Regions from separate parts of the Bacillus sp. S10(2024) genome, predicted to be linked through region 3. Evidence: a T-box and tRNA genes for the amino acid it is inferred to sense, from the RefSeq annotation. Region 3 holds a T-box; the other regions hold tRNA genes.
The links. A T-box is a leader RNA that pairs with one kind of tRNA and senses whether it is charged. The one in region 3 lies ahead of thrS (threonine--tRNA ligase), so its partner is inferred to be a tRNA-Thr.
Positions count from the first base shown of each region.

Region 1 (7,494 bases), 400 kb from region 3:
AGTTTCCGTGTTTCGTTTTGTTCAGTTTTGAGAGAACTATCTCTCGAAAATATATGTTCTTTGAAAACTAGATAACAGTGTAGCTCATATTTTTTTAATTTTGGTTAAGTTAGAAAGGGCGCACGGTGGATGCCTTGACACTAGGAGTCGATGAAGGACGGGACTAACACCGATATGCTTCGGGGAGCTGTAAGTAAGCTTTGATCCGGAGATTTCCGAATGGGGAAACCCACCATACGTAATAGTATGGTATCTTTATCTGAATACATAGGGTAAAGAAGACAGACCCAGGGAACTGAAACATCTAAGTACCTGGAGGAAGAGAAAGCAAATGCGATTTCCTGAGTAGCGGCGAGCGAAACGGAATCTAGCCCAAACCAAGAGGCTTGCCTCTTGGGGTTGTAGGACATTCTATACGGAGTTACAAAGGAACGAGGTAGACGAAGCAGCCTGGAAAGGCTCGTCATAGAAGGTAACAACCCTGTAGTTGAAACTTCGTTCCCTCTTGAATGTATCCTGAGTACGGCGGAACACGTGAAATTCCGTCGGAATCCGGGAGGACCATCTCCCAAGGCTAAATACTACCTAGTGATCGATAGTGAACCAGTACCGTGAGGGAAAGGTGAAAAGCACCCCGGAAGGGGAGTGAAAGAGATCCTGAAACCGTGTGCCTACAAATAGTCAGAGCCCGTTAACGGGTGATGGCGTGCCTTTTGTAGAATGAACCGGCGAGTTACGATCCCGTGCGAGGTTAAGCTGAAGAGGCGGAGCCGTAGCGAAAGCGAGTCTGAATAGGGCGTTTAGTACGTGGTCGTAGACCCGAAACCAGGTGATCTACCCATGTCCAGGGTGAAGTTCAGGTAACACTGAATGGAGGCCCGAACCCACGCACGTTGAAAAGTGCGGGGATGAGGTGTGGGTAGCGGAGAAATTCCAATCGAACCTGGAGATAGCTGGTTCTCCCCGAAATAGCTTTAGGGCTAGCCTTAAGTGTAAGAGTCTTGGAGGTAGAGCACTGATTGGACTAGGGGTCCCCATCGGATTACCGAATTCAGTCAAACTCCGAATGCCAATGACTTATCCTTAGGAGTCAGACTGCGAGTGATAAGATCCGTAGTCAAAAGGGAAACAGCCCAGACCGCCAGCTAAGGTCCCAAAGTGTGTATTAAGTGGAAAAGGATGTGGAGTTGCTTAGACAACTAGGATGTTGGCTTAGAAGCAGCCACCATTTAAAGAGTGCGTAATAGCTCACTAGTCGAGTGACTCTGCGCCGAAAATGTACCGGGGCTAAATACACCACCGAAGCTGCGGATTGATACCTATGGTATCAGTGGTAGGGGAGCGTTCTAAGTGCTGTGAAGTCAGATCGTAAGGACTGGTGGAGCGCTTAGAAGTGAGAATGCCGGTATGAGTAGCGAAAGACGGGTGAGAATCCCGTCCACCGAATGCCTAAGGTTTCCTGAGGAAGGCTCGTCCGCTCAGGGTTAGTCAGGACCTAAGCCGAGGCCGACAGGCGTAGGCGATGGACAACAGGTTGATATTCCTGTACCACCTCTTTATCGTTTGAGCAATGGAGGGACGCAGAAGGATAGAAGAAGCGTGCGATTGGTTGTGCACGTCCAAGCAGTTAGGCTGGTAAGTAGGCAAATCCGCTTACCGTGAAGGCTGAGCTGTGATGGGGAAGCTCCTTATGGAGCGAAGTCTTTGATTCCCCGCTGCCAAGAAAAGCTTCTAGCGAGATAAAAGGTGCCTGTACCGCAAACCGACACAGGTAGGCGAGGAGAGAATCCTAAGGTGTGCGAGAGAACTCTGGTTAAGGAACTCGGCAAAATGACCCCGTAACTTCGGGAGAAGGGGTGCTTTCTTAACGGAAAGCCGCAGTGAATAGGCCCAAGCGACTGTTTAGCAAAAACACAGGTCTCTGCGAAGCCGTAAGGCGAAGTATAGGGGCTGACACCTGCCCGGTGCTGGAAGGTTAAGGAGAGGGGTTAGCGCAAGCGAAGCTCTGAACTGAAGCCCCAGTAAACGGCGGCCGTAACTATAACGGTCCTAAGGTAGCGAAATTCCTTGTCGGGTAAGTTCCGACCCGCACGAAAGGTGTAACGATTTGGGCACTGTCTCAACCAGAGACTCGGTGAAATTATAGTACCTGTGAAGATGCAGGTTACCCGCGACAGGACGGAAAGACCCCGTGGAGCTTTACTGTAGCCTGATATTGAATTTTGGTACAGCTTGTACAGGATAGGCGGGAGCCTTTGAAGCCGGAGCGCTAGCTTCGGTGGAGGCGCTGGTGGGATACCGCCCTGGCTGTATTGAAATTCTAACCTACGGGTCTTATCGACCCGGGAGACAGTGTCAGGTGGGCAGTTTGACTGGGGCGGTCGCCTCCTAAAAAGTAACGGAGGCGCCCAAAGGTTCCCTCAGAATGGTTGGAAATCATTCGTAGAGTGCAAAGGCATAAGGGAGCTTGACTGCGAGACCTACAAGTCGAGCAGGGACGAAAGTCGGGCTTAGTGATCCGGTGGTTCCGCATGGAAGGGCCATCGCTCAACGGATAAAAGCTACCCCGGGGATAACAGGCTTATCTCCCCCAAGAGTCCACATCGACGGGGAGGTTTGGCACCTCGATGTCGGCTCATCGCATCCTGGGGCTGTAGTCGGTCCCAAGGGTTGGGCTGTTCGCCCATTAAAGCGGTACGCGAGCTGGGTTCAGAACGTCGTGAGACAGTTCGGTCCCTATCCGTCGTGGGCGTAGGAAATTTGAGAGGAGCTGTCCTTAGTACGAGAGGACCGGGATGGACGCACCGCTGGTGTACCAGTTGTTCTGCCAAGGGCATAGCTGGGTAGCTATGTGCGGAAGGGATAAGTGCTGAAAGCATCTAAGCATGAAGCCCCCCTCAAGATGAGATTTCCCATAGCGTTAAGCTAGTAAGATCCCTGAAAGATGATCAGGTTGATAGGTTCGAGGTGGAAGCGTGGTGACACGTGGAGCTGACGAATACTAATAGATCGAGGACTTAACCATATAATATGAAGCAAGTGTTATCTAGTTTTGAGAGAACATAAAAAAACTTGTTGACTTTTTGAGTCAATCAAGTATAATAATGATTGTCTCAAATGAATATAGTCTGGTAATGATGGCAGAGAGGTCACACCCGTTCCCATACCGAACACGGAAGTTAAGCTCTCTAGCGCCGATGGTAGTTGGGACTTTGTCCCTGTGAGAGTAGGACGTTGCCAGGCAAATGGAGGATTAGCTCAGCTGGGAGAGCACCTGCCTTACAAGCAGGGGGTCGGCGGTTCGATCCCGTCATCCTCCACCATATAAATGCCGGCTTAGCTCAATTGGTAGAGCAACTGACTTGTAATCAGTAGGTTGGGGGTTCAAGTCCTCTAGCCGGCACCAGGATTATGGCGGCTGTGGCGAAGTGGTTAACGCATCGGATTGTGGCTCCGACACTCGTGGGTTCGATTCCCATCAGTCGCCCCATTTTTAAAAATAATATGCGGGTGTGGCGGAATTGGCAGACGCACCAGACTTAGGATCTGGCGCCTTTGGCGTGGGGGTTCGACTCCCTTCACCCGCACTTTCAGTAAAATAACTCATACATGTCTTGCGGAAGTAGTTCAGTGGTAGAATACAACCTTGCCAAGGTTGGGGTCGCGGGTTCGAATCCCGTCTTCCGCTCCAGTTTTCAATATGACATGCCGGGGTGGCGGAACAGGCAGACGCACAGGACTTAAAATCCTGCGGTGGGTGACCACCGTGCGGGTTCGACCCCCGCCCTCGGCACCATATGCGCCCGTAGCTCAATTGGATAGAGCGTTTGACTACGGATCAAAAGGTTAGGGGTTCGAGTCCTCTCGGGCGCGCTTTATTAACGGGAAGTGGCTCAGCTTGGTAGAGCACCTGGTTTGGGACCAGGGGGTCGCAGGTTCGAATCCTGTCTTCCCGATAGCTTTAAAACAATGGGGCCTTAGCTCAGCTGGGAGAGCGCCTGCCTTGCACGCAGGAGGTCAGCGGTTCGATCCCGCTAGGCTCCACTTATAATTCTTTATGGCGGTGTAGCTCAGCTGGCTAGAGCGTACGGTTCATACCCGTGAGGTCGGGGGTTCGATCCCCTCCGCCGCTACCATAAAGGACCTTTAGCTCAGCTGGTTAGAGCAGACGGCTCATAACCGTCCGGTCGTAGGTTCGAGTCCTACAAGGTCCACCACTCAAGTTTTTATATATGGAGGTATACCCAAGTTCGGCTGAAGGGATCGGTCTTGAAAACCGACAGGCGGCGAGAGTCGCGCGGGGGTTCGAATCCCTCTACCTCCTCCATTTTTTATTTAAAAGAATATTATATCATCGCGGGGTGGAGCAGTCTGGTAGCTCGTCGGGCTCATAACCCGAAGGTCGCAGGTTCAAATCCTGTCCCCGCAACCAATGGTCCCGTGGTGTAGTGGTTAACATGCCTGCCTGTCACGCAGGAGATCGCCGGTTCGACCCCGGTCGGGACCGCCATTTATATTAAGGCTCGGTAGCTCAGTCGGTAGAGCAGAGGACTGAAAATCCTCGTGTCGGCGGTTCGATTCCGTCCCGAGCCACCATTTTGAAATATGCAAGCCGGCTTAGCTCAATTGGTAGAGCAACTGACTTGTAATCAGTAGGTTGGGGGTTCAAGTCCTCTAGCCGGCACCATTTCAAAATGAGCCATTAGCTCAGTTGGTAGAGCATCTGACTTTTAATCAGAGGGTCGAAGGTTCGAGTCCTTCATGGCTCACCATTTTTATGCGGGTGTAGTTTAGTGGTAAAACAAGAGCCTTCCAAGCTCTGGTCGAGAGTTCGATTCTCTTCACCCGCTTTTTCTAGGGCCTATAGCTCAGCTGGTTAGAGCGCACGCCTGATAAGCGTGAGGTCGATGGTTCGAGTCCATTTAGGCCCACCATATTCCGCAGTAGCTCAGTGGTAGAGCTATCGGCTGTTAACCGATCGGTCGTAGGTTCGAGTCCTACCTGCGGAGCCATATAATATAGAGAAGTACCCAAGTGGCTCAAGGGGCTCCCCTGCTAAGGGAGTAGATCGCGTAAGCGGTGCGAGGGTTCGAATCCCTTCTTCTCTGCCAGAAATTGGCCCGTTGGTCAAGTGGTTAAGACACCGCCCTTTCACGGCGGTAACACGGGTTCGAATCCCGTACGGGTCATATTAAAAAAGATAGCAGATTCTGCTATCTTTTTTTGCATTTTAGAGATTTTTTTTCGTATTTAAGAAAGACTAATAATATGGCGAACAAAAGTGAGAATCTTTGGCGTAGTTATTAAAGGAATAATTTTTGATTTGCAGAAATGAAATGGAGCCATAAAGGTTGCTGAGGACTACTGCAAATTATAAAGAGAAAAGGATATTCTAACTTTTCTTTGTATTCGATGGTTTTATATTTTATTAAAAATAAGTTTAATAGTATATATTTTACTTTTCACAATCTAAAGAAAACGCTACCATTGAAGTTGATTCCATGCTTGGTATTATAACTTTCTCCTATCTGTGAAAAAGTTCACAAATAGGTCAAAAAACGTGAATATATTCACAAAGAAACGTGCTACAATATGTATGTAAGGAAGTTAAACAATATAAAATCAGTATTTTAATTTTTTACTTAAATGACAATGCTAATAATGATATTAGAAAATAGAGAGGGGATTTTACCATGAAAAAAGGTATCAACCGCGTAGTATTAGTAGGAACAGGAGCTGTAGGTTGCAGCTATGCATATTCTATGATTAACCAAGGTGTAGTTGAAGAGTTTGTTCTTGTTGATGTAAACGAAGCAAAAGCAGAAGGCGAAGCAATGGACTTAAGCCACGCTGTTCCATTCGCTCTAGCTCCAACAAAAGTTTGGAAAGGTAGCTATGCAGATTGTAAAGATGCAGATCTTGTTGTTATCACTGCTGGATTACCACAAAAGCCAGGTGAAACTCGCTTAGATTTAGTTGAGAAGAATACAAAAATCTTTAAACAAATCGTTCGCGGTATTATGGATAGCGGATTTGATGGTATCTTCTTAATCGCAACTAACCCAGTGGACATTTTAACTTATGTAACTTGGAAAGAATCTGGATTACCAAAAGAGCGCGTAATCGGTTCTGGTACAACTTTAGACTCTGCTCGCTTCCGTTATATGTTAGGTGAGTACTTAGATATAGACCCACGTAACGTGCATGCGTATATTATTGGTGAACATGGTGACACAGAGCTTCCTGTATGGAGCCATGCTTCTATCGGTGTACAAAAGATAGAAACAATCTTAGCGAACAATGAGCAGTATAAACAAAGTGATTTAGATGAAATCTTTGCAAATGTACGCGATGCTGCTTACCATATTATTCAACGTAAAGGTTCAACTTACTACGGTATCGGTATGTCACTATTACGTATAACTAAAGCGATCTTAAACAACGAGAACAGCGTATTGACAGTATCTGCATATCTTGAAGGACAATACGGACAAAGAGATGTTTACGTAGGTGTTCCAGCAGTTATCAACCGTCAAGGTGTTCGAGAAGTTGTAGAGCTTGAATTAAATGCAGAAGAAGAATTGAAATTTGATCATTCTGTAAAAGTGCTAAAAGAAACTATGGCACCAGTGCTATAATCCAAATTGTATAAAATCCCTTTCCGGCCTCCCCTGTATTTCACCCCTTTGCCGGAAGGGGTTTTTTTATGTATTACTTTAATGGAAAGTAATAACAATATAGTGATAAATTCCTTATCTTATCCATTGAAAAAATTATTTTAAAATAAAACGCTTACAATGAATATTCGTCAAAATTCGATATTATTCGGTTAAATTTCATGAAATTATCATGGATTTCTATAAAAAAGCGAATATTTTTTAGAAATTCGCAAGGATATTTCAATTTACCGAAGAATAGTAATAACGTATTTAAAATTCTGTCATCTTGTGAGGTGAACATAGTGATTGAGACAAAGTGTAATGTGAAAGACATGTTATTGTTCCATGAAGAAAAGTTTTATGATAGCTACGATATTCTTGGTGCTCATTTGACGATGGAAAATGGAATGGAAGGCACACGTTTTTCCGTATGGGCACCTCATGCACAAGCTGTGAGTATTGTAGGAGATTTTAATGAGTGGAATAGCGAGATCCATGAAATGATACGAGTGACAGAGAAAGGGATTTGGTCTTTATTTATACCGAATATTCCTCAGCACGAATTATACAAGTATGCAATTCAAACACGAGAAGGGCATACGATTTTAAAAGCTGATCCGTATGCAATGTGTGCTGAAGTTCGGCCAAATACGGCATCCGTTGTTTATGATATAAAAGGATATAAATGGAAAGACCAGAAATGGTTTCAAAAAAAGAAACGAAAGCCAATCTATAATGAACCATTAGCCATTTATGAGCTTCACTTTGGTTCTTGGAAAAAGAAAGAAGATGGGTCTTTTTATTCGTATAGAGAAATGGCAGATGAGCTTATTCC
Region 1 is NZ_JBFLUR010000002.1:4,120,687-4,128,180, forward strand. Features, by position in the region: rRNA gene AB1280_RS20875 (23S ribosomal RNA) at 103-3,025, shown strand; rRNA gene rrf (5S ribosomal RNA) at 3,128-3,243, shown strand; tRNA gene AB1280_RS20885 (tRNA-Val) at 3,248-3,323, shown strand; tRNA gene AB1280_RS20890 (tRNA-Thr) at 3,331-3,406, shown strand; tRNA gene AB1280_RS20895 (tRNA-His) at 3,415-3,490, shown strand; tRNA gene AB1280_RS20900 (tRNA-Leu) at 3,507-3,587, shown strand; tRNA gene AB1280_RS20905 (tRNA-Gly) at 3,617-3,691, shown strand; tRNA gene AB1280_RS20910 (tRNA-Leu) at 3,708-3,796, shown strand; tRNA gene AB1280_RS20915 (tRNA-Arg) at 3,800-3,873, shown strand; tRNA gene AB1280_RS20920 (tRNA-Pro) at 3,883-3,956, shown strand; tRNA gene AB1280_RS20925 (tRNA-Ala) at 3,972-4,044, shown strand; tRNA gene AB1280_RS20930 (tRNA-Met) at 4,060-4,136, shown strand; tRNA gene AB1280_RS20935 (tRNA-Ile) at 4,141-4,217, shown strand; tRNA gene AB1280_RS20940 (tRNA-Ser) at 4,235-4,327, shown strand; tRNA gene AB1280_RS20945 (tRNA-Met) at 4,356-4,432, shown strand; tRNA gene AB1280_RS20950 (tRNA-Asp) at 4,435-4,510, shown strand; tRNA gene AB1280_RS20955 (tRNA-Phe) at 4,521-4,596, shown strand; tRNA gene AB1280_RS20960 (tRNA-Thr) at 4,612-4,687, shown strand; tRNA gene AB1280_RS20965 (tRNA-Lys) at 4,697-4,772, shown strand; tRNA gene AB1280_RS20970 (tRNA-Gly) at 4,780-4,850, shown strand; tRNA gene AB1280_RS20975 (tRNA-Ile) at 4,858-4,934, shown strand; tRNA gene AB1280_RS20980 (tRNA-Asn) at 4,938-5,012, shown strand; tRNA gene AB1280_RS20985 (tRNA-Ser) at 5,021-5,111, shown strand; tRNA gene AB1280_RS20990 (tRNA-Glu) at 5,118-5,189, shown strand; gene AB1280_RS20995 (L-lactate dehydrogenase) at 5,694-6,638, shown strand; gene glgB (1,4-alpha-glucan branching protein GlgB) at 6,992-7,494, shown strand, end outside.
Region 1: it encodes a tRNA-Thr, which carries the amino acid that the T-box ahead of thrS (threonine--tRNA ligase) is inferred to sense. The anticodon was not compared.

Region 2 (7,494 bases), 1.7 Mb from region 3:
TGTTTCAAACTTAATATCCACATATTATAATTTAAATTATAACAATGCATTACTTAAGGAGGTCAATGAATATATGAATTTAAAAGTCGCAGCACTAACAGCAACTACTGTAGCAGTTGCCTCTATGCTCCCCTCTATGGCAGACTCTAATGTACATACTGTAGAAGCAGAGCAAACTGCAAAAGCAAAAATTGGTTATGTTAAAACGGAAACGTTACAAATGTACAATAGCCCGAATGGAACAGACCCTGTTATTGACAATATTACACGTAACACTCCCGTTACTATTTTAGAAACAACAAATGAATGGTACAAAGTTCACATTCACAATAAAACTGGTTATGTCAAAAAAGACGCCATTTCTTTAACAAAGCCACAAAATGGTGAGAATCAATATATCGTAAATGCAGATGCATTAAACGTTCGCTCTGAACCAAACACACAATCTGAAATTATTACTGTATTACCAAGTGGGAAATTTGTTACTGTTCAAGAAGAACAAGAGGGATGGTATAAAGTTGTACATAATGGAACAAGCGGCTATGTAAAGAAAGAATTTTTATCTAACGCCGATCAGCCATTAGTAAAGGGAATTACTGTACAAGGCGGAAGTTCTTATTACGTTGCCACTCCAACATTAAAAGTACGTAGCGGAGCAGGAACAAATGCAGCCATTATCGGTTCTTTACCAAATGGAACACAAGTACAAGTCGTTGAAAGTGTGGGAACATGGTATAAAATTCGCTACGGATCAGGATATGGCTATGTTGCACAGCATTATGTAGTACAAGGACAAAAACAACAGCAGCAACCAAAACAGCAAGCTACCCCATCTATTCCAGCTGCATTTAAATATCCTGCCCAAGGGAAAATCAGCTCAGAATTTGATGTACGCTGGGGAAAAATGCACTACGGCGTAGATATTGCAGCAACAGGAAATGTTCCAATCCAAGCTGCCGCATCTGGGACTGTTGTAAAATCATATTATTCTACAAGCTATGGAAACGTTGTATTTGTTGCCCATCGTATAAACGGGAATTTATACACAACTATATATGCTCACATGAAAAGTCGTGCTGTCAAAGCAGGAGATACAGTGACAACAGGTCAATTGCTCGGTTATATGGGAAATACAGGACATTCATATGGACAACACTTGCATTTTGAATTACATAACGGGGAATGGAATTTCGAAAAAACAAATGCTGTAAATCCACTTCCTTTCTTAGTTAGGTAACGCATAATGACACGTAATATTCCATTACTTATTGAGTATTTAGCGTTTTTCGGTTTAATTTGTTGCTTATTAATTTACAACACAAACACTGTATCTTTAAGCATTATTATTACATTTGTTACTTGTGAAGTGCTTATGGAAATATTCAAAATTCGACTGAAGCGACATATTTCGCACATATATACTACCCTATTTATTATAAGTTCTTTAATAACAAACATAATTTTTAATGGCTTGCATATTTCTGCAATGTTTCCAGTATTTTTTGTGGCTATTCTTCTTATCGTATCTCAATATATATACGTCCCAGAACATCGTAAACAACAACAGCAGGAAAAAGCATGGAAAGTTTGAAAATAGTGCGACGATTCTTTCATACGAGTCTAACAAAATCTTTTCTAGACTCGTATGAAAGAATGAATCATTTTTTCGGCATTAAAGATAATAGAAATAGCCAATTTCTTTTGTACAGCATGATTTCTCTTACAATTATTTCTCTTTGCCTTTACTATTAAAAAAGGATTCCACATCATGTGGAATCCTTTTTTACGTTATATATAAACTACTTTTAATTTTTCAACATATAAGTGGCTGCAATACAGAATAAAACATGACTACTTCTATGTATGACCAGATGCTCTCGTCCTCTCTTAAAAAGAAAGGGATGTTTATGTCGGTTTTTCAATTTGCATTTACATAAATTAAAAGTCTGCTATAAAACTACTTGTCTATTTTATCCCGCATTAACAGACAGTAAAAAACCGATTCGTTCAACTAACCATCAATGGAGGATGAAGCCCCCCACTGATAGAAATTTCACTTTATCCGCATGCATATTGCTCATAAATAAAACTTAAATTATATTTATGTTCTAAATTCATACGTTGTTCATCACTGCACCAATAAAATAAAATATCATGTATTGATGCATAACGCTTATTCTTTAAAAATTGCTTAATAAAGGAAGGAAAACAATTTGGTAATTGTATAAATATATAATTGCGTAGTAATTCCTCTTTATAACCGATTCCTTTGCATATATACAGAAGTTCTTCACAATAATACATTTGCTGTGGAACTTGAATCATTTCAAAAAATGGAATGTATGATAATAATTTCCCTATAAAGTTCTCATATTTTGTTATAAACTCAAATGACATATGTTCCATCATCTCTTTTATAACAAACAAATAATCATCAATATGAGTTGTTTTTAACGGATTCAGACGATCAGATATTTGTGCAATCACTGCACGCTGACATGCTATAACAGCACGGCTTGGTTCATAATATGTTAAGAAATCTGTACATTTTCTATATTTTCTTAATAAATCTTGCGTGTATACATCACAAATATATGTATTACAATATTTTGCCAACTCCATTAAATTTTCATCTAACTGCTCTTTTGATAATCCCTTTGCTTGTTTACAAAGAAACAGAAACATAAACTCCATCATTTCTTTATGAGACAAAAGTGGCTTATACTTTTCAATACACTCCACATTAAACTTAATTCTTTCCCAAATAAACTCATCATTACTCTCTAATTCCGTAACCTTTTGTTTTATAATTAAATAATTCCAAGCGACTACTTGTGTAAATACATCCCATGATTCATACTCTAACGATGTTTGTACGAATTCCTCTAATCCCTCAGCAACCATAAAAGCATAAGCTTGTTGATACCATCCTACTTCTTGACATAAACGAATAATTCGAACCAAAGTTGGCATTTCATCTTTATGAAACTTCGGCAGATCATGTAATTTTTTCATTCCATATAAAATAAAAGGAATTAAATTTTCTTTTTTATAAAATTCTTTTTCTTTCCAAGCCAGAATAGTTCGTTCTTTTCCTTCTCCCTTTGGATACTTTGGTATAAGCAAAGAAAATAAATCCGCAAAATTTTCCGGCTCTGCATACGCATCCGTAACCAAGTTCCAATTAGGTCCAGGTCGCATAATCGTCATATAATTCCCCCCCCATTTTCTATATGTATGATAAAATATTTGAATGCTATTAAACTGATTATTAATATATTCAAAAAAACATATAATACTTATATTTATTAGTATATCATGATTTTCATATGTTAATAGTTGTTAATAAAAATTTCAAAAGTAATTCACATAAAATATAAATTTAATCTGCGGGAGATCCCCCCACAGATTATGAATTAAACTAATGGAGCGTATGTTGACAGCTTATCCTTCACTACATCTTTGCTTTCAGATGAAGCATTCCTGCCCTTAGCAAACAGAATAAAAGTATCCCTTCCCTTTAGTCTGTATGCTCTGATATTTCACTTAAGGCAACGCCTGCCTGATCATCTGCATATTTAGTTGTTGCTAAATCACCAAGTGATAGCATTCCAACAAATTGCCCATGTTCAACTACTGGCAATCTTCTTATTTGGTAACGTGCCATTAATTCTGTTGCTTTTTCAATAGCGTCATCAGGGGACACGGAAATAATTTGTGTTGTCATAATATTTGTGATTTGATTGGAACCTGGATGTTTTTCTGCAATTCCCCGCACAACCAAATCACGGTCTGTGACAAGACCAATAACCTGATTATTCTCTACAACAGGAATCATTCCTATATCTTCTTCTTTCATTTTCACCGCTGCTTCATAAACGTTATCTAGTGGCGTACATTGTACAATATTCGTGCTCATCAATTCTCGAACAGTTGTCATAAATATATTACCCTCCTTTACACACTTTAGCATTTCCAACCCCCTTCATTTCGATTCGCCAGTTTCTTAAAAGATAAATGAGATACCATCTCTCATTTATAATTACGCTTTATCAAATGTAGAGAGCGATCTAACCTAAAATCCCAATTAGATGTTTAAGTGGTGGGTAGTTGACCTACTTGCCATAAAATGCAAAATAAATTGGATATTGACTACTACAATGACCAATTCTAAAAACATTAGAATTGTGGGGGGAAAGTATAAACTTTATCGTTCTTCATAAAGAAAACGACTCGTTAAGATACAGAGTATAAGTAGGACGGGGTTAGTAAAAGAAATACTTTATACCGTAAAATATTTATGCAACATTCCGCTGTACAAACTTAAAAGTGAATTAATATAGTTCCATTTTGAGTATAACTAAAATAATCCATTAGTTAAAATATAATGCACTATATTCTTTCCTAATTACACAAAATCATACAAAATCCTTCATTATTTATAATAAAAAATAAAATATTTTATAATATGGTAAAAATATACTTATTGTTATAATAACGTGAAACGACCATCAGTAGGGTTTCTTTATTCGCTCTTCTCATTCTTACTGCCCAAAAGTAGTCGAATAAACATATGTATAAGGAGATCATTAATCAAAGAAGTAATTATATTTGTTATAACAAATATAATATATGGAAGGTATAATTTATAATATTATTTTTCTTTAAATAAAAAGAGTCAGCACCATGCTGACTCTTTTTATAATGACCCGTACGGGATTCGAACCCGTGTTACCGCCGTGAAAGGGCGGTGTCTTAACCACTTGACCAACGGGCCATGGCTCCGCAGGTAGGACTCGAACCTACGACCGATCGGTTAACAGCCGATAGCTCTACCACTGAGCTACTGCGGAATATGGTGGGCCTAAATGGACTCGAACCATCGACCTCACGCTTATCAGGCGTGCGCTCTAACCAGCTGAGCTATAGGCCCATATTTCTTACAGGGGCAGTAGGAATCGAACCCACACCGGAGGTTTTGGAGACCTCTGTTCTACCTTTAAACTATGCCCCTAAGTGGTGCCGGCTAGAGGACTTGAACCCCCAACCTACTGATTACAAGTCAGTTGCTCTACCAATTGAGCTAAGCCGGCTAGTTTACAAAAAAAAAAAAATGATGGCTCGGGACGGAATCGAACCGCCGACACGAGGATTTTCAGTCCTCTGCTCTACCGACTGAGCTACCGAGCCTTTATGTAAATGGCGGTCCCGACCGGGGTCGAACCGGCGATCTCCTGCGTGACAGGCAGGCATGTTAACCACTACACCACGGGACCATTGGTTGCGGGGACAGGATTTGAACCTGCGACCTTCGGGTTATGAGCCCGACGAGCTACCAGACTGCTCCACCCCGCGATGATATAATATTCTTTTAAATAAAAAATGGAGGAGGTAGAGGGATTCGAACCCCCGCGCGACTCTCGCCGCCTGTCGGTTTTCAAGACCGATCCCTTCAGCCGAACTTGGGTATACCTCCATATATATAAAGCTTTAATGGTGGAGCCTAGCGGGATCGAACCGCTGACCTCCTGCGTGCAAGGCAGGCGCTCTCCCAGCTGAGCTAAGGCCCCATTGTTTTAAAACTATCGGGAAGACAGGATTTGAACCTGCGACCCCCTGGTCCCAAACCAGGTGCTCTACCAAGCTGAGCCACTTCCCGTTAATAAAGCGCGCCCGAGAGGACTCGAACCCCTAACCTTTTGATCCGTAGTCAAACGCTCTATCCAATTGAGCTACGGGCGCATATGGTGCCGAGGGCGGGGGTCGAACCCGCACGGTGGTCACCCACCGCAGGATTTTAAGTCCTGTGCGTCTGCCTGTTCCGCCACCCCGGCGTCATATTGAAAATTGGAGCGGAAGACGGGATTCGAACCCGCGACCCCAACCTTGGCAAGGTTGTATTCTACCACTGAACTACTTCCGCAAAACATATATGACTTATTGCTTATTTAATTGAAAGTGCGGGTGAAGGGAGTCGAACCCCCACGCCAAAGGCGCCAGATCCTAAGTCTGGTGCGTCTGCCAATTCCGCCACACCCGCATATTACATTTTAAAAATGGTGAGCCATGAAGGACTCGAACCTTCGACCCTCTGATTAAAAGTCAGATGCTCTACCAACTGAGCTAATGGCTCTTACTTAAATGGCTGGGCTAGCTGGATTCGAACCAGCGCATGACGGAGTCAAAGTCCGTTGCCTTACCGCTTGGCTATAGCCCATCAAATGGTGGAGGGGGGCAGATTCGAACTGCCGAACCCGAAGGAGCGGATTTACAGTCCGCCGCGTTTAGCCACTTCGCTACCCCTCCGACATGAAAACTTATATGGTGGAGGATGACGGGATCGAACCGCCGACCCCCTGCTTGTAAGGCAGGTGCTCTCCCAGCTGAGCTAATCCTCCATTTGCCTGGCAACGTCCTACTCTCACAGGGGCAAAGCCCCAACTACCATCGGCGCTAGAGAGCTTAACTTCCGTGTTCGGTATGGGAACGGGTGTGACCTCTCTGCCATCATTACCAGACTATATTCATTTGAGACAATCATTATTATACTTGATTGAGTTAAAAAGTCAATAAGTTTTTTTATGTTCTCTCAAAACTAGATAACACTTGCTTCATATTATATGGTTAAGTCCTCGATCTATTAGTATTCGTCAGCTCCACGTGTCACCACGCTTCCACCTCGAACCTATCAACCTGATCATCTTTCAGGGATCTTACTAGCTTAACGCTATGGGAAATCTCATCTTGAGGGGGGCTTCATGCTTAGATGCTTTCAGCACTTATCCCTTCCGCACATAGCTACCCAGCTATGCCCTTGGCAGAACAACTGGTACACCAGCGGTGCGTCCATCCCGGTCCTCTCGTACTAAGGACAGCTCCTCTCAAATTTCCTACGCCCACGACGGATAGGGACCGAACTGTCTCACGACGTTCTGAACCCAGCTCGCGTACCGCTTTAATGGGCGAACAGCCCAACCCTTGGGACCGACTACAGCCCCAGGATGCGATGAGCCGACATCGAGGTGCCAAACCTCCCCGTCGATGTGGACTCTTGGGGGAGATAAGCCTGTTATCCCCGGGGTAGCTTTTATCCGTTGAGCGATGGCCCTTCCATGCGGAACCACCGGATCACTAAGCCCGACTTTCGTCCCTGCTCGACTTGTAGGTCTCGCAGTCAAGCTCCCTTATGCCTTTGCACTCTACGAATGATTTCCAACCATTCTGAGGGAACCTTTGGGCGCCTCCGTTACTTTTTAGGAGGCGACCGCCCCAGTCAAACTGCCCACCTGACACTGTCTCCCGGGTCGATAAGACCCGTAGGTTAGAATTTCAATACAGCCAGGGCGGTATCCCACCAGCGCCTCCACCGAAGCTAGCGCTCCGGCTTCAAAGGCTCCCGCCTATCCTGTACAAGCTGTACCAAAATTCAATATCAGGCTACAGTAAAGCTCCACGGGGTCTTTCCGTCCTGTCGCGGGTAACCTGCATCTTCAC
Region 2 is NZ_JBFLUR010000002.1:2,809,466-2,816,959, forward strand. Features, by position in the region: gene AB1280_RS14360 (SH3 domain-containing protein) at 74-1,237, shown strand; gene AB1280_RS14365 (hypothetical protein) at 1,244-1,591, shown strand; gene AB1280_RS14370 (DUF3965 domain-containing protein) at 2,059-3,210, opposite strand; gene AB1280_RS14375 (CBS domain-containing protein) at 3,521-3,940, opposite strand; tRNA gene AB1280_RS14380 (tRNA-Glu) at 4,706-4,777, opposite strand; tRNA gene AB1280_RS14385 (tRNA-Asn) at 4,779-4,853, opposite strand; tRNA gene AB1280_RS14390 (tRNA-Ile) at 4,857-4,933, opposite strand; tRNA gene AB1280_RS14395 (tRNA-Trp) at 4,944-5,014, opposite strand; tRNA gene AB1280_RS14400 (tRNA-Thr) at 5,018-5,093, opposite strand; tRNA gene AB1280_RS14405 (tRNA-Phe) at 5,118-5,190, opposite strand; tRNA gene AB1280_RS14410 (tRNA-Asp) at 5,201-5,276, opposite strand; tRNA gene AB1280_RS14415 (tRNA-Met) at 5,279-5,355, opposite strand; tRNA gene AB1280_RS14420 (tRNA-Ser) at 5,384-5,476, opposite strand; tRNA gene AB1280_RS14425 (tRNA-Ala) at 5,495-5,570, opposite strand; tRNA gene AB1280_RS14430 (tRNA-Pro) at 5,586-5,659, opposite strand; tRNA gene AB1280_RS14435 (tRNA-Arg) at 5,669-5,742, opposite strand; tRNA gene AB1280_RS14440 (tRNA-Leu) at 5,746-5,834, opposite strand; tRNA gene AB1280_RS14445 (tRNA-Gly) at 5,849-5,923, opposite strand; tRNA gene AB1280_RS14450 (tRNA-Leu) at 5,960-6,040, opposite strand; tRNA gene AB1280_RS14455 (tRNA-Lys) at 6,058-6,133, opposite strand; tRNA gene AB1280_RS14460 (tRNA-Gln) at 6,143-6,217, opposite strand; tRNA gene AB1280_RS14465 (tRNA-Tyr) at 6,223-6,306, opposite strand; tRNA gene AB1280_RS14470 (tRNA-Val) at 6,323-6,398, opposite strand; rRNA gene rrf (5S ribosomal RNA) at 6,403-6,518, opposite strand; rRNA gene AB1280_RS14480 (23S ribosomal RNA) at 6,621-7,494, opposite strand, start outside.
Region 2: it encodes a tRNA-Thr, which carries the amino acid that the T-box ahead of thrS (threonine--tRNA ligase) is inferred to sense. The anticodon was not compared.

Region 3 (7,494 bases):
ATCCTCTTTTAATGGATTTACTACTAAATCTGCCCCTAATTCTTTTGCGAGTTCAAGCTTTTCATCAACTGTATCCACAGCTACAACGTGTAATCCCATTGCCTTTGCATATTGTACCGCTAAATGTCCCAGTCCACCAATTCCAAAAATAGCAACCCATTGTCCAGGTTTTGCCTCTGATACTTTTAGCGCTTTATATGTCGTAACACCCGCACAAAACAGTGGTGCTGCGTCAATAAAGCTTAAGTTCTCAGGCACTTGCATAACATAATCCGCTGCCGCAACGCAATATTCAGCATAGCCGCCATCAACAGAATAACCAGCGTTATGTTGATCTAAGCAAAGTGTTTCTCTTCCTGTTAAACAGTATTCACAATGCCCACATGCCGAATATAGCCATGGAATCCCAACACGATCACCAACTTTTAAATGTGTAACACCTTCACCAACTTCTTCAATTACACCAACACCTTCATGACCTGGAATTAATGGAAGCTTCGGCTTTACCGGCCAATCACCGTGCGCTGCATGTAAGTCCGTATGACAGACGCCGCATGCTTGAATATGTACAAGCACTTGATTTGGACCTGCTTTCGGTTTTGGTACATCCTTAACCTCTAATTGTTCTTTGAATTGGTTTACAACAGCCGCTTTCAAATGAATTCCTCCTTCAACCCGCTTTTTGGAAAAAGTTTTCATTTATATATTAAAGCATTCCCATTTACCAAAGAGGAACTATTTTGGATATTTTTTGAATTTTTTATGACTATTAGGATTTATTCTTTAATAATAAACATTAAAAAAATCCTTAGGAGCAATGTCCTAAGGATTTATTATCAATTACTTGTTTAAAGCTGTTTTAGCAGCTGTTGCTAATTCAGCGAAAGCTTTTTCGTCATAAACAGCTAGGTCAGCAAGCATTTTGCGGTTTACTTCGATACCAGCAAGCTTAAGACCGTTCATTAAACGGCTGTAAGAAAGACCGTTCATACGAGCAGCTGCGTTAATACGAGTGATCCATAATTTACGGAAGTCACGTTTCTTTTGACGACGGTCACGGAATGCATACATTAAAGATTTCATTACTTGTTGGTTAGCAACTTTGTATAATGTATGTTTAGAACCGTAGTAACCTTTTGCTAATTTAATAATTTTTTTACGACGTTTACGAGTAACCGTACCACCTTTTACTCTTGGCATATTATTTCCCTCCTAGATATCTATCTGAACAAAATATAAATTACATGTTGTCAAGCATTTGACGAATACGTTTGAAGTCACCAGCGCTTACTACACCAGCTTTACGTAATTTACGTTTAGCTTTTGTAGATTTGTTAGCGAATAAGTGGCTTGTGTAAGCGTGAGAACGCTTTAGTTTACCAGATCCTGTTTTTTTGAAACGCTTTGCAGCGCCGCGGTGAGTTTTCTGTTTAGGCATAGTGATTTCCTCCTCTATTTATTACTTATCATTTTTCGGTGCTAAAACTAAGAACATACTGCGTCCTTCCATTTTTGGCTTAGATTCAATTGTACTAACTTCAGCACAAGCTTCAGAGAAGCGATCTAAAACACGTTGACCGATTTCTTTATGAGTAATAGCACGACCTTTAAAGCGAATAGACGCTTTAACTTTGTCGCCTTTCTCTAAGAATTTAATAGCATTGCGAAGTTTTGTGTTAAAGTCATGTTCATCAATTGTTGGACTTAAACGAACTTCTTTCATACTAATGATTTTTTGATTTTTACGCTGCTCTTTTTCTTTCTTTTGTTGCTCAAAGCGGAATTTTCCGTAGTCCATAATACGGCATACTGGTGGTTTCGCATTTGGAGCAACTAATACTAGATCAAGATTTACGTTTGCAGCCATATCTAATGCTTCTTGACGAGACTTAATTCCAAGTTGATCACCATTTGCACCAACTAAACGTACTTCACGTGCACGAATTTGCTCGTTAATCATCATGTCCTTGCTAATAGTAAGCCACCTCCAAGGTTTTATGGGAATACGTTTTGGGAAGGAAGAACCCAAACAAAAAAGTGCGGGCATATGACACCCACACTTATAATATCTCTAGTAAGAAATACTTACCTGCCAACTGCTTTCGCGTCAATCAGGTGAGAAGCGGGTGCTTCTACTTGTTCCACAAATCCGTATTCTATTATCCTTGATGATTTTACCATAGGACATGCTGTGTGTCAAGAAGTCAAACTTCTTAAGTAGCAACAAAAAATATTGTAACAAACAAAATGAATACATGCAACAGTTTTTTATATAAAGCGAACTCTGGTTCTTATTACCAATTCAAAGTACACAAAAAAGCCGCGGGCAAGCCGCGACTTTTTCTTATCGTTTTCCTTCAACTTTAATTAGGTCAACGAAAGCATCTAATGAGATTGTTTCTGATTTTTGTTCGCCGTATTTACGGACGTTTACACCAGTTTCAGCAACTTCATTGTCACCTACTACAAGCATATACGGAATCTTTTGCATTTGCGCCTCGCGGATTTTGTAACCAATTTTCTCGTCACGAGTATCCACTTCAACACGAATGCCAGCACGTTGTAATTCTTCTTGTACTTTCTTCGCGTAGTCTAAATGTACTTGCGGAGAAACTGGAATTACTTGTACTTGAACCGGCGCTAACCATGTTGGGAATGCACCTTTGTACTCTTCGATTAAGAAGGCAACAAAGCGTTCCATAGTTGATACAACACCGCGGTGAATAACAACTGGGCGATGATGCTTACCATCTTCACCGATGTAAGTTAACTCAAATCGTTCTGGAAGTAAGAAGTCTAGTTGTATAGTTGAAAGTGTTTCGTCTTTTCCAAGCGCAGTACGAACTTGCACGTCAAGTTTCGGACCGTAGAATGCCGCTTCACCTTCTGCTTCATAGTACTCAAGACCCATTTCATCCATAGCTTCTTTTAACATTGATTGTGCTTTTCCCCACATTTCATCGTCATCATAGTACTTTTCAGTATCTGCTGGATCACGATAAGATAAACGGAATGAATAATCTTCTAAATCGAAGTCTTTGTATACCTCTAAAGTTAAATTTACAACTCGTTTGAACTCTTCTTTAATTTGGTCTGGGCGTACGAAAATGTGCGCATCATTTAAAGTCATCCCGCGAACACGCTGTAATCCAGATAGAGCACCAGACATTTCATAACGGTGCATTGTTCCAAGCTCCGCAATACGGATTGGTAACTCACGGTAGCTGTGGATATCGTTTCTATACACCATCATATGGTGAGGGCAGTTCATCGGACGAAGTACTAATTCTTCATTATCCATTTCCATTGATGGGAACATGCCATCTCGGTAGTGATTCCAGTGACCAGAAGTTTCATAAAGGTCTCGGCTTCCTAATACTGGAGTATATACGTGGTCATATCCTAAGCTTACTTCTTTATCAACAATGTAACGCTCAATAATACGACGGATTGTTGCACCTTTTGGTAACCAAAGCGGTAAGCCTTGTCCTACTTTTTGGCTATTTGTAAATAGTTTTAACTCTTTACCTAATTTACGATGGTCACGCTCTTTCGCTTCTTCAAGCATACGTAAGTGCTCATCTAATTCTGCTTTTTTCACGAATGCAGTACCGTAAATACGTTGTAACATTTTGTTGTTGCTATCGCCGCGCCAGTAAGCACCTGCCACGCTTAACAATTTAAACACTTTAATTTTCCCTGTAGACGGAAGGTGAATACCGCGGCAAAGGTCGAAGAATTCGCCTTGTTCATAAATTGAAATAACCGCATCTTCTGGAAGATCGTTAATTAGTTCTAATTTTAGTTCATCGCCAATTTCTTCATAACGACGAAGTGCTTCCGCACGCGGTACTTCATGACGAACGATTTCTAAGTTCTCGTTCACAATCTTTTGCATTTCTTTTTCGATTTTTGGGAAATCTTCAACTGTAATCGCGTATTCCATATCGATATCATAGTAGAAGCCGTTTTCAATTACAGGCCCAATTCCAAGCTTCACATCTTTATATAAACGCTTTAATGCTTGCGCTAATAAGTGAGCTGTTGAGTGGCGTAAAATGTATAGCCCATCTTCAGAATCTAATGTAATGATAGAAATTGCACCATCTTGCTCAATCGGTGTAAGTAAGTCTACCATTTCCTCATTTAATTTCCCTGCAATCGCTTTTTTCTTTAAGCCAGGGCTAATAGAAGCAGCAATATCTTCAGTTGTTGTTCCTTTTGGAAATTCCTTCACAGCTCCGTCTGGAAATGTAATTTTTACTACATCTGCCATCTTTAATCACTCCTTTTTCATAGTCAAAATAAAAAACACCCATCCCTATAAAAAGGGACGAGTGTTGAATTCGCGGTTCCACCCTTGTTCCAGTTAACACATTGTTAACTGCTCAAGTTCATGATAACGGCACTTGCCGTCAGCAATTACTAGACATTCGTTCACTGCTGAAGTTCAGAGGTGGTAAGTAATAATCTCGTATTAAGAAGCTCACACCCTAAGGCTTCTCTCTCTGCGAATCGTAGATAACTACTCATGTCCTCATCGTAACATTTTGATGTATTCTCGTGTATGTACGTAATTATATGCTCAAAAATTTAGAAAATCAAGAGCGTTCCCTCTATTTTTAAATTTTGTCACATTCTTTTCAAACTCATGAAGCGCATATAACTGCACTCTCTCTTGAAATACATTTTGAATCGTTACAATCATATTATGATCTTGTTCCTTCACATACAGATGAATTTTTTCAGGCGCGATTGACAGAAGCGGTGCCATAACATTCGGATCAATATATACACCTTTTTGAGAGAGTAATTCTTCCTCTATATACTGAACAAGTTTTTCTTCTTTTAAACGTCGCCCCTTTTCATCATAAAAGATACAACTATCATTAAACACGAGATGCAAGCAAGACAAACGTGATTTTCGGCTGCTTACTTGTTGGCGAAGTGTTTCTACGAACATTTGATACTCTTGTTCTAACTTATATTCATCGATCGCCATCTCCGCCGTTCGATATAAAAATTCATTATACTTTCTCAAACGAAAACGAATATATGCTCCAAACGAAAAAGACATCGTATCATGCATCCAACCTTGTAAAGACGAAAGCACCAATTCTCTCCCTCTTTCTTTCGAAGGTGCATCAATTAATCCTTTTCGTTTCCCTTTTAAAATAGAATGAGCCATATGTAAAATTTGGTTTCGTTCTTCTCGCTCTTCATAATAAAATTTATCTTTTAAAATCGCACTTATCCATTCATCTTGTTTTGTGTTGATAATATATTGTATAAATACAGGAATGACCACCTTATCAATATATCGAGACTCTTGTATTGGTATATGAACAATTACTATTTGTTCGTACAAATAAATACTTATTTCTTCATATATATGATCTGTCCTTTTTTTAAGCTCTTTATATATAACAATAGCATCATTTTTTTCTTCGAAGCAGATTTCAATCACTTTTGTCCCCCCTTTTATAATTCTTGCTATTTCCATATATATTAGGGGGATGGACAAAAAATGATACAAGCTAATATGATTTTTTTATATTCACAGGCCATTTTCATTGTATAATTTTCTAAAAAGATTTTAAAAGGAGCAATACAATATGTACGAATACAAATTTGTAAAAGTCGAACTAAAATCCGCTCTAATGGCATCTAAACCAAAAGAAGATTATCAAACAATTATTACAGAACATGCTAAAGAAGATTGGCGCTTCGTACAAATTTTTGCTCCTAGTACAGCAGGAACTGGATCAGCTGCATATTTCGAACTTATTTTCGAACGAAAACAAACAATATAAAGTGAAACTTTAATCAGTGGGGGTTTTCTTCATCCTCCACTGATTATCAGCCCTCACCAATCGGGCGCATGCCAGCAGTTTATCTCCCACCTAACTTCTGAAGAAAAGTGGAAGCGGCTCGCTCAGAATCGCAGGACGCCCACGCACAAGGCGGAAAGGCGCTTTTTACCTCGTACGAAGAAGCGAAGCCACCGAACATTCTAGCCACTGGAACTGGACATCGATTTCCTCTTAATTTTGAGGTGGGAGTATTACTGCCCACGAATAGCAGGATAAAAAAAAGAGCAAGCTCACTGCTTGCTCTTTACGTATGCCTACGGTTTTTCCCGCCAATAGGAATCGGCTTCGCTAAATATTTAATACGCTCCATAATGCGAGCTGCTTTCATTTCTTCTTCTTCTCCGCGCTGTGTATACGTTAAATGATGCTCCAATTGTTTGAAATCAAAGTTAGATGTGAAAAACGTCGGTAAGTTCTCCAGCATACGGAATTGTAAAATCGCTCCAAGTACATCATCGCGCACAAAGCTCGACATCGCTTCCGCTCCAATATCATCTAACATAAGTACCGGAACACGCTTTACCGCATCAATTTTTTCGCTAATCGTATTATTTTGCAATGAACTTTTAATTTCACGCAAAAATTCTGGTAAGTAGACAATCATAGAACTAATTTTGCGCAGTGCTAGTTCATTAGCAATTGCCCCTAAAAGATATGTTTTTCCTACTCCAAATGATCCGTAGAAATAGAGTGCCTGCACTTTTTTCCCTACCTCATATTCACTTAAAAATTCATTTGCAGCACGAATCGCTTGAATACGCGGTTCTAAATCAGATGGATCTAAATTTTCCATCGAAGCTTGCAAAATATCGCTTGGCATATATACACTTTGAATCAATTTCTCATGCTTTTTCCGTTCATCATAAGCCACTTTTCTTACGCAACGATCATATTGAATATCAATCATCTTTCCTTGAATAATAAGCTTCGGTTCGTATCCTTGAATCATATTTTTACATGATTCTAAGTTTGGGCAATCTTTACATCCAACGCTCTGTCCAATGTACTCATATAGCTTCACAAGGCTGCGCTCAATCATCGACGTTGTTACTTCACCTTGATGTTCTTCTATAAATGCTTTCACACGCGGATGCGCCATTACCTCTTCTTTTAATACTTCATATCTATTCTTAAAATTTTCATTTTGCATTAACTTCGCAAATGTATTTTGAATTGGTTCCATTTCTTCACCTCAAAAGGAGCTCGCCTCTGTTAGTTTCGCTTATATTTTTTCAGCTCTTCCTCTAACTTTTTACGCTCTTCTTCTAATTTCCCTTGCTCTTCACTACGATGTGATGGTTTGCTATCTTCTGTTTGTTCCTTTAACCAGTCTGGTACAAGTTCTTTACGAACCGTTTTCTTCGTTGTCTTTCCTTTTTTCTTTGTTTCTGCCCATTCTTGATATTGGCGATTTTCCTCTTTCGCAAGTCCCATCGCTTCCGTTACGGTTGTAATTTTTTTACGAGCCCAGTGTCCGGCAATTTTCTCTACATACGATTTCGCTAACTTCATATCAGAACGAAGCATTACATAATAAATAAGTACATTTACAACACCTGGCGTTAATTTCTGACTCAACATCACATCTTCAATAATTTGCAAATCAGCCTTCGTCGGTTCA
Region 3 is NZ_JBFLUR010000002.1:4,520,704-4,528,197, reverse strand. Features, by position in the region: gene adhP (alcohol dehydrogenase AdhP) at 1-657, opposite strand, end outside; gene rplT (50S ribosomal protein L20) at 841-1,200, opposite strand; gene rpmI (50S ribosomal protein L35) at 1,241-1,438, opposite strand; gene infC (translation initiation factor IF-3) at 1,460-1,963, opposite strand; ribosomal protein L20 leader region at 2,026-2,144, opposite strand; gene thrS (threonine--tRNA ligase) at 2,345-4,276, opposite strand; T-box leader at 4,327-4,553, opposite strand; gene ytxC (putative sporulation protein YtxC) at 4,586-5,467, opposite strand; gene AB1280_RS22995 (DUF4177 domain-containing protein) at 5,616-5,813, shown strand; gene dnaI (primosomal protein DnaI) at 6,118-7,056, opposite strand; gene AB1280_RS22985 (replication initiation and membrane attachment family protein) at 7,086-7,494, opposite strand, start outside.

Region 4 (7,494 bases), 1.5 Mb from region 3:
TGTGATGGGGAAGCTCCTTATGGAGCGAAGTCTTTGATTCCCCGCTGCCAAGAAAAGCTTCTAGCGAGATAAAAGGTGCCTGTACCGCAAACCGACACAGGTAGGCGAGGAGAGAATCCTAAGGTGTGCGAGAGAACTCTGGTTAAGGAACTCGGCAAAATGACCCCGTAACTTCGGGAGAAGGGGTGCTTTCTTAACGGAAAGCCGCAGTGAATAGGCCCAAGCGACTGTTTAGCAAAAACACAGGTCTCTGCGAAGCCGTAAGGCGAAGTATAGGGGCTGACACCTGCCCGGTGCTGGAAGGTTAAGGAGAGGGGTTAGCGCAAGCGAAGCTCTGAACTGAAGCCCCAGTAAACGGCGGCCGTAACTATAACGGTCCTAAGGTAGCGAAATTCCTTGTCGGGTAAGTTCCGACCCGCACGAAAGGTGTAACGATTTGGGCACTGTCTCAACCAGAGACTCGGTGAAATTATAGTACCTGTGAAGATGCAGGTTACCCGCGACAGGACGGAAAGACCCCGTGGAGCTTTACTGTAGCCTGATATTGAATTTTGGTACAGCTTGTACAGGATAGGCGGGAGCCTTTGAAGCCGGAGCGCTAGCTTCGGTGGAGGCGCTGGTGGGATACCGCCCTGGCTGTATTGAAATTCTAACCTACGGGTCTTATCGACCCGGGAGACAGTGTCAGGTGGGCAGTTTGACTGGGGCGGTCGCCTCCTAAAAAGTAACGGAGGCGCCCAAAGGTTCCCTCAGAATGGTTGGAAATCATTCGTAGAGTGCAAAGGCATAAGGGAGCTTGACTGCGAGACCTACAAGTCGAGCAGGGACGAAAGTCGGGCTTAGTGATCCGGTGGTTCCGCATGGAAGGGCCATCGCTCAACGGATAAAAGCTACCCCGGGGATAACAGGCTTATCTCCCCCAAGAGTCCACATCGACGGGGAGGTTTGGCACCTCGATGTCGGCTCATCGCATCCTGGGGCTGTAGTCGGTCCCAAGGGTTGGGCTGTTCGCCCATTAAAGCGGTACGCGAGCTGGGTTCAGAACGTCGTGAGACAGTTCGGTCCCTATCCGTCGTGGGCGTAGGAAATTTGAGAGGAGCTGTCCTTAGTACGAGAGGACCGGGATGGACGCACCGCTGGTGTACCAGTTGTTCTGCCAAGGGCATAGCTGGGTAGCTATGTGCGGAAGGGATAAGTGCTGAAAGCATCTAAGCATGAAGCCCCCCTCAAGATGAGATTTCCCATAGCGTTAAGCTAGTAAGATCCCTGAAAGATGATCAGGTTGATAGGTTCGAGGTGGAAGCGTGGTGACACGTGGAGCTGACGAATACTAATAGATCGAGGGCTTAACCATATAATATGAAGCAAATGTTATCTAGTTTTGAAGGAATATACCTTCATAAGTCTGGTAATGATGGCAGAGAGGTCACACCCGTTCCCATACCGAACACGGAAGTTAAGCTCTCTAGCGCCGATGGTAGTTGGGACTTTGTCCCTGTGAGAGTAGGACGTTGCCAGGCTTGTATTATTCCGCAGTAGCTCAGTGGTAGAGCTATCGGCTGTTAACCGATCGGTCGTAGGTTCGAGTCCTACCTGCGGAGCCAATTGGAGAGCTGTCCGAGATGGCCGAAGGAGCACGATTGGAAATCGTGTATACGTCACAAGCGTATCAAGGGTTCGAATCCCTTGCTCTCCGCCATAAAAACTTTGGCCCGTTGGTCAAGTGGTTAAGACACCGCCCTTTCACGGCGGTAACACGGGTTCGAATCCCGTACGGGTCACCACTTTGGAGGATTAGCTCAGCTGGGAGAGCACCTGCCTTACAAGCAGGGGGTCGGCGGTTCGATCCCGTCATCCTCCACCATTTAAAACAATGAATAGTATCATCGCGGGGTGGAGCAGTCTGGTAGCTCGTCGGGCTCATAACCCGAAGGTCGCAGGTTCAAATCCTGTCCCCGCAACCAATGGTCCCGTGGTGTAGTGGTTAACATGCCTGCCTGTCACGCAGGAGATCGCCGGTTCGACCCCGGTCGGGACCGCCATTTATATTAAGGCTCGGTAGCTCAGTCGGTAGAGCAGAGGACTGAAAATCCTCGTGTCGGCGGTTCGATTCCGTCCCGAGCCACCATTTTTCAAATAAATACGCCGGCTTAGCTCAATTGGTAGAGCAACTGACTTGTAATCAGTAGGTTGGGGGTTCAAGTCCTCTAGCCGGCACCATGTAAGTTTCGGAGGGGTAGCGAAGTGGCTAAACGCGGCGGACTGTAAATCCGCTCCTTCGGGTTCGGCAGTTCGAATCTGCCCCCCTCCACCATTTACATTTTATATAGGGGCATAGTTTAACGGTAGAACAGAGGTCTCCAAAACCTCCGGCGTGGGTTCGATTCCTACTGCCCCTGCCAAAACAGCATGGCGGCTGTGGCGAAGTGGTTAACGCATCGGATTGTGGCTCCGACACTCGTGGGTTCGATTCCCATCAGTCGCCCCATTTTTAAATATCACTTTACAAAATAAGTGGATTATGATAATATATTAAATGTCCTGATTGGATATTTTAAGTAATAAAATAACAAATACATCATATAATGTATTAATTATTCGGTGGGCTATAGCCAAGCGGTAAGGCAACGGACTTTGACTCCGTCATGCGCTGGTTCGAATCCAGCTAGCCCAGCCATTTTTGCGGAAGTAGTTCAGTGGTAGAATACAACCTTGCCAAGGTTGGGGTCGCGGGTTCGAATCCCGTCTTCCGCTCCAAATTTAATATGGCGGCATAGCCAAGTGGTAAGGCAGAGGTCTGCAAAACCTTTACCACCGGTTCAAATCCGGTTGCCGCCTCCATATTATGCCGATGTGGCGGAATTGGCAGACGCGCACGACTCAAAATCGTGTTCCTTCTGGAGTGTCGGTTCGACCCCGACCATCGGTACTGTTTAGACGAGTGAATCGTCTTTTTTATTTGTCTTTTTATTATCAATTAAACGTTAATATACAGTAATATCAAGCGTTCCTACTTTGTGGGGACGCTTTTTTATGTATTCTTCTTTGGAAATTATCATCTAATATGTTACATATTACGCGTTCATGTGATTCTACCTAATCGTATGAACTAAGTCTTATTCGTTGAAAGGGGAAAGACGTAGCGATGTTTTAGACGACGGAGAATTAGCTATCGTGCGTCGGGAAACTGAAACATTTAGAAATGTTTAATGACGCAGTGAACCTTTTTCTTAAAGATGTGATAGACGTAATCTGGATCCTACACAATGCGATACTATTGTAAAGAACTCACAATTAGTGTAAACAAAAAAGCCATACCGGCTAGTATGGCTTTCTTTCTAATTATTAAATTGTTATGCTTGTTGAAGTGGTGGTCGGCCGTGGTCGTAAACAGGAGCAGGTGTGTCGCCTTTATTAGCATATTGAACGTAACCATTATCAGGTTTTGATATGAAATGGTCTGCGTGGGTAGCTTGCTGTGTTTCAAAAGAATTATTTAAACCAAAAGAAAGAACTCCAACAACAGATAAACCAACAGTAATAGCACCTAATTTTTTCATTATTTTAACGCTCCTTTACTTAATAGTTTGTGCTTAGCTTCGTAACATGTATTAAAATAATCGCTAACTTTTTCATGATTATTCAACTTACGAAACTCAACAGCTAACAACTCCCCATATTCCTCAACATAGTCCCATAATCCTTGTTTCTCAAAATAACAAATACCTTTTTTTACCGCTTCCTCTACTAAATTAATTGAAAGTCCCTCATTTAATGCTTTCAAAATGTTGAAATGATAGATATATTCTTCGTTTCCTGTTTCAGAACAGATTTTTAAACCTCTTTCAATTAATTCTTGTGCAATATTTGTTTCACCTAGTTTATAATGTTCCCTAGCTTGTAGAAAATTGGCTTTGAAATGATTAGGAATTTTCCCTGTTACTTCAGATAAATGACGAATAGCTAAAGTAGATAAATTTTGAGTAGCATATAATAAACCTAAATTATGCCTAACTACTAAAATTAATTTTTCTTCATTATGTTTCTGTAAAATATCGATTGCACGATTTAAATGTTCTTCAGCTTGCTCAAACTGTTTTAAAAATATACATGCAGTTCCTAAAGTATTTTCGCATGAGGCGATTTTAATTTCATATCCAGCATGTTTCGAAAATGCCTCTTTAGCTTTGTTTGTATATTGAATGGACGCTAACATCTTAGAAGTATGATGATTAAATACAGCGAACTTTTGATTAAATTCAGCTTTTTCTAATTCATCAGTGATATGTTGTAACAATGTTTCAGCTTTTTCATAATGGTCCCTTGCTTCATTATTATTCCCAAATATAAGGGCATGCTCAGCTTTGAAAAAATGGTAATAGTAAGATGTAATCTCATTTGTTGGCTTGCTCAAAGACTCAATTTTATTAAAGCTATCTTTTGTGATGCTCAATCTATCGGTCAAAAGTTTATATCTAAAATCAAGTAATGAATGATAAAATAATAGATTTTCATCCTCTGTTATATTAGCAATCTTCTCGTCAATTTCTTGTTTCAGGTTAGTTGCTTTTAAAACTTGTTGTTGCAACATAGCTTGATACCAGTCATTAAGTAATTTTGTAATTAGTTCATTCCCCTTAGTTTGAACGTTCATGAAATCCCCCTCTTTTAGAATATTCTTACAAATAATAATAACAATAATAGAATTTAATAGAAATAAGTTTTGCATATTTCTCAAAAAATATCTGACAATTTAAACCTTCAATGCAATAGCAAACGACAATTGTATTATAAGAAGAATTTATTTTTTGTATCTAGTAGGTTGAAAGGCTTGCATAACACCAACAATTCATGTAATATCTGAAAGGCTAGAATAGGCAGCGAAAACGATAACGATAACTTACCTAATATGAATGTAAAAAATGATCATAAATAACCTATCAAGTGTTTTCTACTGTAGTAGAAGATGCTTTTTTCTTTTCGGGTCTTTAAATTACAAATTTGTAAGGTAGTTGTAAGAGAAATGAATTGGATATTTTTTAAAATACAGGTATTCTTGAATTAAGAGCAATGAATGCTGAAAGAAATGGGGTGTCTGTTGTGAAGGAACGAACAGCATATCGCACTTTGCATCATAATATTTCTTTAACTCCGATAGCAAAGTTTATTTATAAAGCCCTTATATTATTATTATTGCTAAGTGGTATACTTTTGTTTGTTGGAAATAAAATGATTGAAAGCAAGGATATTAGTAAGTTGACAGTACCTGCTTATTTGGAGTTACCAGAACAACTAGGGAATGCATTTATCGCAACTGAAGATAAGAGGTTCTATCATCATAATGGATTAGATTATATTGCAATTGTTAGAGCTACAGTAGAAAATGTAAAGGCTGGTGGTGTTGTACAAGGTGGCAGTACAATTACTCAGCAGCTTGCAAAAAATGTTTTTTTAACAAGTGAACGAACGTTTTCCCGTAAATGGAATGAAGTTTTCTATGCTAAAAAAATCGAACGAACATTTACGAAAAATGAGATTTTAAAACTTTACTTAAGCAATATTTATTATGGAGAGGGTGCATGGGGAATTGAGAAAGCTGCGAAACTTTATTTTGATAAGCAGGTTAATCAATTAACATTAAGTGAAAGTGCTATGCTAGCGGCCGTTGTGAAAGCACCAGCTTATTATTCTCCTATACAAAATTATGATAAGGCTGTAGAAAGACGTAATATTGTTTTAAAGCTCATGGAGCGAGAAGGATATATTACTCATGCCGAATATGTACAAGCTAGAAGTGAAAAGCTTGTTATTCGTCATGACATTCCTAATAATCAACCAGTAGAGCGTGAGAAAGCTGTGAGTTAAGAGTGAGTTCGAAAAGAACTTACTCTTTTTTTGCGTGAATGAAGGAAAGAAAAGTGAGACACAATATTGTCACATTTGTTTGATTTTGTCTATTTTACGAGCAACTTCAATGGACTGTTTATATGAGAATTGATATCATAAATATTGTATGTATAGTACATACAAAGAATAAACATTAAAGAGGAATGTATATGAAATCAAAAAATATTATGATTCTCGGTGTTATTTTTTCTGTTGCGGTACTTATTGTAATTGGGACGATCGTATATAGCCTTGTGAACGATAAGAAGGAAAAAGGAAAAGATACGTTTTTATATGGCTCGCAGCAATCTTTAGGAGAGGAAGATGCTCCGATTCATATTGTGGAATTTGGAGATTTTAAATGTCCAGCTTGTCGTACATGGGATGTAACTGTATTGCCACGCTTAAAGGAAGAGTATATTAATAAAGGAAAAGTTCAGCTGCATTTTATTAATTTTCCTTTTATCGGGAAAGACTCTGAACTAGGCGCAGCAGCTGGGGAAGCAGTTTTTAAGCAAGATCCAAAAGCTTTTTGGACATTTTATGATGAAATATATCAAAATCAAAAGAGTGAAAAAGAAGAGTGGATTACAGAGGATTTAGTAGTAGATATAGTAAAACAAAAGCTACCTACGATTGATATAGAGAAGTTTAAAAAGGATTTAAAGAGTAAGGAAATAAAAGATAAAGTACAGAAAGACTTTGACCTTGCGAAAAAGTTAAAAGTACAAGGTGCACCATCTATATATGTAAACGGTAATCTTGTTAATCCAGATTATGATAGTGTTAAAGCGGCAATTGATAAAGTTAAGAAAAAGTGATGAGATATTCATCACTTTTTCGACTTTTTTCGATAAAATTATTGCGCCTCCTTATATTACATGCTATAATTTTCAACATAAGTTAACAAATAATTAACATTTTCTTTATATTTGCGGGTGTAGTTTAGTGGTAAAACAAGAGCCTTCCAAGCTCTGGTCGAGAGTTCGATTCTCTTCACCCGCTCCAGAAATTATTTCGAATTATTATTGTGATCAACGCAGTGTTTCGTTTCTCAGATAAACGAGGCATTGCGTTTTTTTATGTTTTGAGTGCATGAATATATGTAAGAATAATAATGTGTAAAATGAAATGCATCTTATAAGGAGAGTAAATGTGGATTTTGAACAATTAAAACAAGATGTTATTGCGTATAGTAAAACAATTGGTATTGATAAAATAGGCTTTGCGAGTGCCACACCATTTGAGGAATTAAAGCAACGCCTTATTCAGCATCAACAATTAGGATACCTATCAGGTTTTGAAGAGCCAGATATAGAAAAGAGGACGAACCCGGAGTTATTATTACCAGGTGCAAAATCAATTATTGCCATTGCATTGGCGTATCCTTCGAAGTTAAAAAATGCACCGCAAAGCAAACGAGGAGAGAGACGAGGCATTTTTTGCCGTGCTTCTTGGGGACAAGATTATCATCTTGTTTTGCGTGATCGTTTAGAGAAGCTGGAGGCATATTTAATCGAACGCTTACCAAATATAGAAGTTAAATCGATGGTAGATACGGGAGAATTAAGCGACCGTGCTGTTTCAGAGCGAGCAGGCATTGGTTGG
Region 4 is NZ_JBFLUR010000002.1:3,004,588-3,012,081, reverse strand. Features, by position in the region: rRNA gene AB1280_RS15380 (23S ribosomal RNA) at 1-1,354, shown strand, start outside; rRNA gene rrf (5S ribosomal RNA) at 1,405-1,520, shown strand; tRNA gene AB1280_RS15370 (tRNA-Asn) at 1,530-1,604, shown strand; tRNA gene AB1280_RS15365 (tRNA-Ser) at 1,608-1,699, shown strand; tRNA gene AB1280_RS15360 (tRNA-Glu) at 1,710-1,784, shown strand; tRNA gene AB1280_RS15355 (tRNA-Val) at 1,789-1,864, shown strand; tRNA gene AB1280_RS15350 (tRNA-Met) at 1,888-1,964, shown strand; tRNA gene AB1280_RS15345 (tRNA-Asp) at 1,967-2,042, shown strand; tRNA gene AB1280_RS15340 (tRNA-Phe) at 2,053-2,128, shown strand; tRNA gene AB1280_RS15335 (tRNA-Thr) at 2,145-2,220, shown strand; tRNA gene AB1280_RS15330 (tRNA-Tyr) at 2,231-2,314, shown strand; tRNA gene AB1280_RS15325 (tRNA-Trp) at 2,329-2,402, shown strand; tRNA gene AB1280_RS15320 (tRNA-His) at 2,413-2,488, shown strand; tRNA gene AB1280_RS15315 (tRNA-Gln) at 2,603-2,677, shown strand; tRNA gene AB1280_RS15310 (tRNA-Gly) at 2,683-2,757, shown strand; tRNA gene AB1280_RS15305 (tRNA-Cys) at 2,768-2,841, shown strand; tRNA gene AB1280_RS15300 (tRNA-Leu) at 2,848-2,929, shown strand; gene AB1280_RS15295 (Phr family secreted Rap phosphatase inhibitor) at 3,354-3,560, opposite strand; gene AB1280_RS15290 (tetratricopeptide repeat protein) at 3,560-4,654, opposite strand; gene AB1280_RS15285 (transglycosylase domain-containing protein) at 5,071-5,865, shown strand; gene AB1280_RS15280 (DsbA family protein) at 6,057-6,707, shown strand; tRNA gene AB1280_RS15275 (tRNA-Gly) at 6,821-6,894, shown strand; gene queG (tRNA epoxyqueuosine(34) reductase QueG) at 7,042-7,494, shown strand, end outside.
Region 4: it encodes a tRNA-Thr, which carries the amino acid that the T-box ahead of thrS (threonine--tRNA ligase) is inferred to sense. The anticodon was not compared.